Regions from separate parts of the Streptomyces sp. NPDC005423 genome, predicted to be linked through region 1. Evidence: riboswitches for the same ligand, from Rfam matches in the RefSeq annotation. Region 1 holds a riboswitch; the other holds the start of a gene.
The links. A riboswitch is a leader RNA that binds a small molecule or an ion and turns the genes downstream of it on or off. The one in region 1 is predicted to bind S-adenosylmethionine.
Positions count from the first base shown of each region.

Region 2: linked by a shared signal. The riboswitch ahead of thrC (threonine synthase) and the one ahead of ABZT12_RS25865 (amino acid ABC transporter permease) in region 1 are both predicted to bind S-adenosylmethionine.

Region 1 covers NZ_JBEXET010000027.1:82,220-86,410, forward strand. Annotated here, with positions in the region: gene ABZT12_RS25855 (ABC transporter ATP-binding protein) at 1-652, shown strand, start outside; gene ABZT12_RS25860 (glutathione S-transferase C-terminal domain-containing protein) at 916-1,800, shown strand; SAM riboswitch class IV at 1,877-1,985, shown strand; gene ABZT12_RS25865 (amino acid ABC transporter permease) at 2,361-3,350, shown strand; gene ABZT12_RS25870 (amino acid ABC transporter ATP-binding protein) at 3,347-4,144, shown strand.
Region 2 covers NZ_JBEXET010000017.1:5,031-9,221, forward strand. Annotated here, with positions in the region: gene ABZT12_RS19310 (cold-shock protein) at 1-207, opposite strand; gene ABZT12_RS19315 (ubiquitin-like small modifier protein 1) at 637-912, opposite strand; gene thrC (threonine synthase) at 909-2,201, opposite strand; SAM riboswitch class I at 2,219-2,381, opposite strand; gene ABZT12_RS19325 (glucosyl-3-phosphoglycerate synthase) at 2,550-3,494, shown strand; gene ABZT12_RS19330 (trehalose-6-phosphate synthase) at 3,552-4,191, shown strand, end outside.

The sequences.
Region 1 (4,191 bases):
CGGCAAGACCACCCTCGCCCGGCTGCTGCTGCGGATGACGGACATCGACGCCGGGCGCATCCTCGTCGGCGGCCAGGACATCAGCCGGCTGCGCCAGGCCGACCTGCGCGGACTGATGGCCTACGTCCCGCAGGACCCGGCGATGTTCCACCGCACCCTGCGGGAGAACATCGCCTTCGCCCGCCCGGACGCCACCGAGGCCGAGATCCGCCGGGCCGCCGACGCCGCCCACGTCACGGAGTTCGCCGACGCGTTGCCGGACGGCTTCGCCACCATGGTCGGCGAACGGGGCATCAAGCTCTCCGGCGGCCAGCGCCAGCGGGTCGCGCTCGCCCGGGCCATCCTGCGCGACGCCCCGATCCTGCTGCTCGACGAGGCGACCAGCGCGCTGGACTCCGAGAGCGAACTCCTCGTCCAGGAGGCGCTGTGGCGGCTCATGGAGGGGCGGACCGCGCTCGTGGTGGCGCACCGGCTGAGCACGGTCGCCGGCATGGACCGGCTCGTCGTGCTCGACCGGGGACGGATCGTGGAGCAGGGCACCCACCAGGAACTCCTCGCGGCCGAAGGCGCCTACGCCAAGCTGTGGCAGCACCAGTCGGGCGGATTCCTCGACGAGAGCACCGCCGGTTCCGACGTGGTTACCCGGTCCTGACCGGGCTCGCCCCGTGGACACCCTCTTGACGGCGCGCGGAGGTGGATCGACACTCCAGATGGGAATCCTAGTGAACAGGTAGGGAAACAATGGGGCGCTTCCAGCCGGTCACCAGCCGAGTGATCCGTACGCCCCTTCTGACCTCCCGCCGTCACATCGATCTGCTGCGGGTCCGCAGCGCCATCAGTCCCCTGCGCTGACACCCGCCCACCGCTCGACGACGCTTCCGCCGCGCGTCCGCGCGCCCGTCCCCGGGGAGACCCATGTCCAGCACGCCCTCCGCCGCCGTCCCGTCCGACCGGCCCGCCCCCGCCTTCCGCGGCCGCATCGGACGCGACGCGCGCAGCGGCCACTACGCCGTGCCGCGCCGCTACCGGCTGCACCTGTCCACCGCCGACCCCGACTGTCTGCGCATCGCCGTCACCCACAGCCTGCTCGGTCTCGACGACGTCTGCCCCGTGACCTACCTGCCCGCCGTGCCCGACCACGCCGACGGCGGCCACCGCGCCCTGCGCCCGCTCTACGAGGCCGGCGCCCACCACTACGCCGGACCGGCCGCCGCGCCGGTGCTCAGCGACGACTGGTCCGGACGGATCGTCAGCAACCACGCCCAGGACATCGTCCGCGACCTCGCCCGGCACTTCGGCACCGGCTGCCCCGACCTCCACCCGGCCGGCGCCGACTCCGAGATCGAGGCCGTCGAGCGGATGTGCGCCCAGGGCATCGAGGACGCCGCGCAGTGCGCCGGGGCGGCCGGCGCGGGACAGCCGGAACGCGACGCGGCCCTCGCCCGGCTGCTGGAGACACTGGGCGCGCTGGAACGCTGGCTGGACGGCCTCGAGTTCCTGATCCGCGACGAACTCACCGCCGCGGACGTCGAGTTGTGGGTGTCACTGGTACAGCTCGACACCGTGCACCGCCACCACCTGGACGCCGCCGCCGTCCAGCGCGTCGCCGACCACCCCCGGCTGTGGGCCTACGCCCGGCGGCTCGCCGCCCACCCCGCCTTCGGCGGCCGGCTCGACCTCGACGGCATCGCCCGCCGCCACGAGGCCCACTGCCGGGGCCTGGAGGCGGCCGGAGCCGCCGTCCAGATCCTGGACTGGGCGGCCCACGCGGCGGACGGAACCGAGGCCCGCCGCAGCTGAACGGCGTGCCGCGGCGTCCAGTCGGTGGACCGGCGTTGACATCCGTTCGGGCAATTGTCTAACTTACGGCCAGATCGGTCATGAGCGTCAGCGACAAGCCCTGGCTAGCTGACCGGCAACCCTCGCACGCGGTGGGGTGCCCCAGGTGACGACCGGACCGGATGACGTTTCGGTAAGCGCGAGGCCCACGGGCCCAGAAGAGTGACGGTGACGGACATGTACGCAGCGACCAGGACGGCCCCGCGCCGCTCCCAGGGCTGCGTACGGCCGTCCGCGAACCCGCTCGTCGCCGACCGCTCCGTCGATCTGCTCCGCGTCAACAGCGCACTGTGTACCGGACCGGGCTGCGCCCGCTGTCGAGGCTGACGCTCCTCCCAGCCCCCGCTTCCCGCGTTACCGACGAACACCGCCCGTGCGGTGAGCCGTTGTCCGCCAGCTCCCGGTCACTGCGTTTCCCTCCGTGCAACTGCGCCGCGGCGCAGGGTCGTCGACGGCTCCGCCGTCCTCGCCCAGCCACGGCCGCCGCGGTCCGGGTGTCCGACTTACCGCCGGAGCCCTCCATGAGTGAACCCCCAGGCACCACCGTGTCCCTGGCCGAGACACCGTCCGCCGACGCCCGGTCGGACCCCCCGGCTGCACTGACCGCGCAGCGCGTACTCCCGCTGCGCCGGCCCGGCCGGTGGGCCGTCACCGTGGTCGTGCTGGTCCTGGTCGCCCAGTTCGTCCACGGCCTGGCGACCAACCCGTTCTACCAGTGGAGCCGCTTCGGCTACTGGTTCCTGCGCCCGACGATCCTCGACGGACTCCTCATCACCCTCGAAGTGGCGGCGCTCAGCGCCGTGTTGGGGCTCGCCGGCGGCATCCTGCTCGCCGTCGCCCGGCTCTCGAAGAGCCCGGTGCTGCGCGCGGTGAGCTGGACCTACGTGTGGGCGCTGCGCTCCGTCCCGCTCATCGTCGTGCTGATCTTCCTCTACAACTTCAGCGCCCTGTACAAGACGCTCAGCGTCGGCGTCCCCTTCGGCCCCGCCTTCTTCTCCTTCGACGAGTCGAGGCTCGCCACCGACATGGCCGTCGCCGTCGTCGGCCTCAGCCTCAACGAGGCGGCGTACGCGGCCGAAGTGGTCCGCGGCGGCATCCTCTCCGTCGACCAGGGCCAGCACGAGGCGGCCTCCGCCCTCGGCCTGCCCAAGGCCTACCAGTTCCGCCGGATCGTCTTCCCGCAGGCGCTGCGCTCCATCACCCCGAACTACGTCAACCAGCTGATCGGCCTGGTCAAGAGCACCTCACTGGTCTTCTACGTCTCCCTGCTCGACCTCTTCGGCACGGCGCAGTCGATGGGCTCCACCTACCCCGGCGACATCGTGCCGCTGCTGCTGGTGGTCACCGTCTGGTACCTGATCCTGACCAGTGTCGTCTCCGTCGCCCAGTTCTACGTCGAGCGGTACTACGCCCGGGGCGCCACCCGCTCCCTGCCGCCGACCCCGCTGCAGAAACTCCGCGCCGGTCTCACCGACCTGCGGGCCCGCATCCGCAGGGAGGCCGCGATATGACCACCACGACAGCCGAACCGCCGACGGAGATCGTGCCCGCCGCCGTCGACGTGCACAACGTGCACAAGTGGTACGGCGCCCACCGGGTGCTGGACGGCGTCGACCTGACGATACGGCCCGGCGAGGTCACCGTGATCCTCGGCCCGTCCGGCTCCGGGAAGTCCACCCTGCTGCGGGTCGTCAACCACCTGGAGAAGCCCGAGATCGGCTACGTCAGCGTCAACGGCGAGCTGATCGGGGTGAAGCGCCAAGGGGAGCGATTGAAGGAGCTGAGCGAGCGGGCGATCCTGGCCCAGCGCGGCCGCATCGGGTTCGTCTTCCAGAACTTCAACCTGTTCCCGCATCTCACCGTCCTGGACAACGTGGCCGCGGCCCCGGTCGCCACCGGCAGGCTCACCAAGCCCGAAGCGCTGGAACTGGCACGGGAGTTGCTCGGCCGGGTCGGTCTCGCGGAGAAGACCGGCGCCTACCCGCGACAGCTGTCCGGCGGTCAGCAGCAGCGGGTGGCGATCGCCCGCGCCCTCGCCCTGCGCCCCGGCGTCATCCTCTTCGACGAGCCGACCTCCGCCCTCGACCCCGAACTCGTCGGCGAAGTCCTCGCCGTCATCAAGGATCTGGCGACCAGCGGCACCACCCTCGTCATCGTCACCCACGAGATCGGCTTCGCCCGCGAGGTCGCCGACCGGGTGGTCTTCATCGACGCCGGAAAGATCGTCGAACAGGGCCCGCCGCACGAGGTCCTCGACCGGCCCCACCACGAGCGGACCAGGGACTTCCTCAGCAAGGTCCTTTAGCCGCCCGCCACTTCAGCCGCGTCCGCCACCCTCCCGAACACCCCGAA
Region 2 (4,191 bases), on a different contig from region 1:
TCAGCTGGTCGCGAGCCGGACCATGTCCGCCTGCGGCCCCTTCTGTCCCTGCGAGATCTCGAAATCGACCCGCTGACCCTCTTCCAGGGTGCGGTAGCCGTCCATCTGAATCGCGCTGTAGTGGACGAAAACATCCGCACCACCGTCGACCGCGATGAAGCCGTACCCCTTCTCCGCGTTGAACCATTTGACGGTGCCCTGAGCCATGCCTAACTCCCCTATTACTGGCCCTTGCACAGATCCACACTTCGCGGATCCGGGTCAGACCTCACCCCCCACAGGTTGGGGGCGTGCGCCGGAACGCGTCGACCGCGGCCGAATGTATCTGTCCAACTGCCGTCTGCAACAGGTCAATCGGACGAGAATTCTGGGCATCGGCGTTCGGTGAATTCCGGAGAATTAGTCGGGATTCAGGGCAAGTCGGGCCCCACAAAGGGAACATTGGCCACAAAAGACCTGCCTACTTTGGCTACTTCTCGCGGGCCTCGGAGCGTGAACTCGGAGGGGCGCGGCGAGCCGGTTCCCCAACTGTACCGCGCTCAACCATACAGAATTGCCCCCTCCGTTTCTCTCACGGAGGGGGCAATTCGATGAACTCTCGGTAATCGGCCTTACCAAGGGTAACCAACCGGTCGGTCAGCCTCCGGCGACGGCCGGGATGATCGACACTCCCGCACCGTCCGGCGTGGCCGTCTGCAGACCCTGCTCGAAGCGCACGTCGTCGTCGTTGACGTAGACGTTGACGAACCGGCGCAGCTTGCCCTGGTCGTCGAGGACGCGTGCCGAGATGCCCGTGTGGTTCTTCTCCAGGTCGGCGATGACGTCGCCGAGGGTGGCCCCCTCGGCGGCGACCTCGGCCCGGCCTCCGGTGTAGGTGCGCAGGATGGTGGGGATGCGGACGGTCACGCTCATGCGAGGCCAGCCTCTCGGAAGGAGTCCAGGTTCGGGCGGATGGTAGCGGTCAGGCCGGTGCCGGCGACCGCGTCCAGCGTCTTGAGGCCGTCGCCCGTGTTGAGGACGACCGTGGTGAGCGCCGGGTCCAGCAGACCGTTCTCGATCAGCTTCCGCGTCACCCCGACCGTCACACCGCCGGCGGTCTCCGCGAAGATGCCCTCGGTCCGGGCGAGCAGCCTGATGGCGTCCACCACCTGCTCGTCGTTGACATCTTCGACCGCTCCGCCGGTCCGGCGCGCGATGTCGAGGACGTACGGCCCGTCGGCCGGGTTGCCGATCGCCAGCGACTTGGCGATGGTGTCCGGCTTCTGCGGGCGCACCACGTCGTGGCCGGCCTTGTAGGCGGCGGAGACCGGCGAGCAGCCCTCGGCCTGGGCGCCGAAGATCTTGTACGGCTTCTCCTCGACGAGCCCGAGCTCGATCAGCTCGCGCAGCCCCTTGTCGATCTTCGTGAGCTGGGAACCCGAGGCGATCGGCACCACGAGCTGGTCGGGCAGGCGCCACCCCAGCTGCTCGCAGATCTCGTACGCCAGGGTCTTGGAGCCCTCCGCGTAGTACGGCCGCAGGTTGACGTTGACGAAGCCCCAGCCCTCGCCGGCCGGGTCGCCGATCAGCTCGGAGCAGAACCGGTTCACGTCGTCGTAGTTGCCCTCGATGCCGACGAGTTCGCCGCCGTAGACCGCCGCCATGACGATCTTGGCCTGCTCCAGGTCGTGCGGGATGAACACGCAGGAGCGGAAGCCGGCCCGGGCGGCGGCGGCGCCGACCGCGCCGGCCAGGTTGCCGGTGGAGGAGCAGGAGAGGGTGGTGAAGCCGAAGGCGCGGGCGGCCTCGATGGCCTGGGCCACGACGCGGTCCTTGAAGGAGTGCGTCGGGTTGCCGGAGTCGTCCTTGACGAAGAGCTTGCCGGCGTCGACGCCCAGCTCCCGGGCGAGGTTGTCGGCCTGGACGAGCTTGGTCCACCCCGGGTTGATGTTCGGCTTGCCGGCCACGTCGGCGGGGACGGGCAGCAGCGGCGCGTACCGCCAGATGTTCGCGGGTCCCGCTTCGATGCGCTTGCGGAGGTCCTCGGTGTCGTAGCCCGAGAAGTCGTAGGCGATCTCCAGCGGGCCGAAACACTCCTCGCAGGCGAAGACCGGGCCGAGCGGGACGCGGTGGCCGCATTCGCGGCACGAGAGGGCGGCGGCGGGTCCGAGATCGACGGCGTTCACCGGATTCGGGGTGTGTGCGACAGTCTGCGCAGCCATGGAGGCGAGGCCCTTTCTCCTCATCTTCCTCACGACGCATCTCGCCGTGAGACGGATTTGGCACCTTCCCGAGCCGGGAGCCCCGCCACATGGCAGTTCTTTCACCACATGCGAGCAAGACCGGCTGGAGGGTTGCCGGGGCTTCAACGGGCCGTATCCCTCTGCCCCTCTGGATGAGCGGTATTCGATTGTGGGCGCCGGTGACCCCCGACATGCGATGGTCATCAGCGTTGTCCAAGACTGTAACCGAAGGCCAGGACAGTTGAGAGAGCCGTCCGAACCGCGAGATGGATCAACCGGACACGCTCCGTGTCCGCTCGCCGATAGAACGCAGAGGAGCCGCGCAACGTGCTGAAGGAAGTCGAGCGCTGGCTGAGCACCCGCTCCTGGTCCCTGACCGATCGCCCGCTCCACCAGATCCTGGCCGCCAAGCAGCGCACCGGCCAGTCGGTCAGTGTCGTGCTGCCCGCTCTCAACGAGGAGGAGACGGTCGGCGAGATCGTCGCCGTCCTCCGCCACGACCTGGTGCGGCAGGTCCCGCTCGTCGACGAGATAGTCGTCGTCGACTCCGGGTCCACCGACCGCACCTCCGAGGTGGCCGCCGCGGCGGGCGCCCGGGTCGTCCACCGCGACGACATCCTGCCCCGGCTCCCCGCCGTGCCCGGCAAGGGCGAGGTGCTGTGGCGCTCACTGCTGGTCACCGGCGGTGACATTGTCTGTTTCGTCGACGCCGACCTGAAGGAGTTCTCCTCCGACTTCGTCACCGGCATCGTCGGACCGCTGCTGACCGACCCGGGGATCGACCTCGTCAAGGCGATGTACGACCGTCCGCTCGGCGGCGCGGCGGGACAGGGCGGCCGGGTCACCGAGCTGATGGCGCGCCCGTTGCTGAACATGCACTGGCCGCAGCTGGCCGGCTTCGTGCAGCCGCTCGGCGGCGAGTACGCGGCCCGCCGCTCCCTGCTCGAACAGCTGCCGTTCCCGGTCGGGTACGGCGTCGAGCTGGGCATGCTCGTCGACTCGCTGCACCTGGTGGGCCTGGACGCCCTCGCCCAGGTCGACGTCGGGGTGCGCAAGCACCGCCACCAGGACGGCCAGGCGCTGGGCCGGATGGCCGCCCAGATCTACCGCACCGCCCAGCTGAGGCTGGCCCGCGGACACCTCCTCCGGCCGTCCCTCACCCAGTTCGTGCGGGGCCCGGACGGCTTCGAACCGCGGACGTACTCCGTGGACACCGAGGAGCGCCCGCCGATGGCGGAGATCCGGGAGTACCGGTCACGCAGGGTTGCTTAGGAGTCCGTATACGGATCGTGCGTTTGAGCGTTTCCGGGCCGGGCTAGGTAGTGGCATATGACTTCCACGTACGGTGCTGCCCAGGTCCTCGTCGCGTCCAACCGCGGCCCGGTCTCGTACGAGGTGGGTGACGACGGTTCGCTGAACGCCCGGCGCGGTGGCGGCGGTCTGGTCTCCGGACTCTCCGCGATCGGGCCGGACGCGGGCGCGCTGTGGGTGTGCTCCGCGCTCTCCGACGGTGACCGGGAAGCGGTCCGGCGCGGGGTCGGCGAGGAGGGCGTGCGGATGCTCGCCGTCCCGGCCGAGGTGCACGCCGACGCGTACAACGGCATCGCCAACTCGGTGCTCTGGTTCGTCCACCACATGCTGTACCAGACGCCCCTGGAGCCGGTCTTCGACGCGGAGTTCCGGCGCCAGTGGGCGTCGTACGAGGAGTACAACCGGGCGTTCGCGCGGGCGCTGGCGGAGGAGGCGGCCGAGGGGGCCGTCGCGATCGTGCAGGACTACCACCTGACGCTGGTCCCCGGGATGCTCCGGGAGCTCCGCCCCGACCTGCGCATCGGGCACTTCTCGCACACGCCGTGGGCGCCGCCGGAGTACTTCCGGATGCTGCCCGACGACATCGGCCGGCAGATCCTGACGGGCATGCTCGGGGCGGACCGGCTGGGTTTCCTGACCCACCGCTGGGCGGACGCGT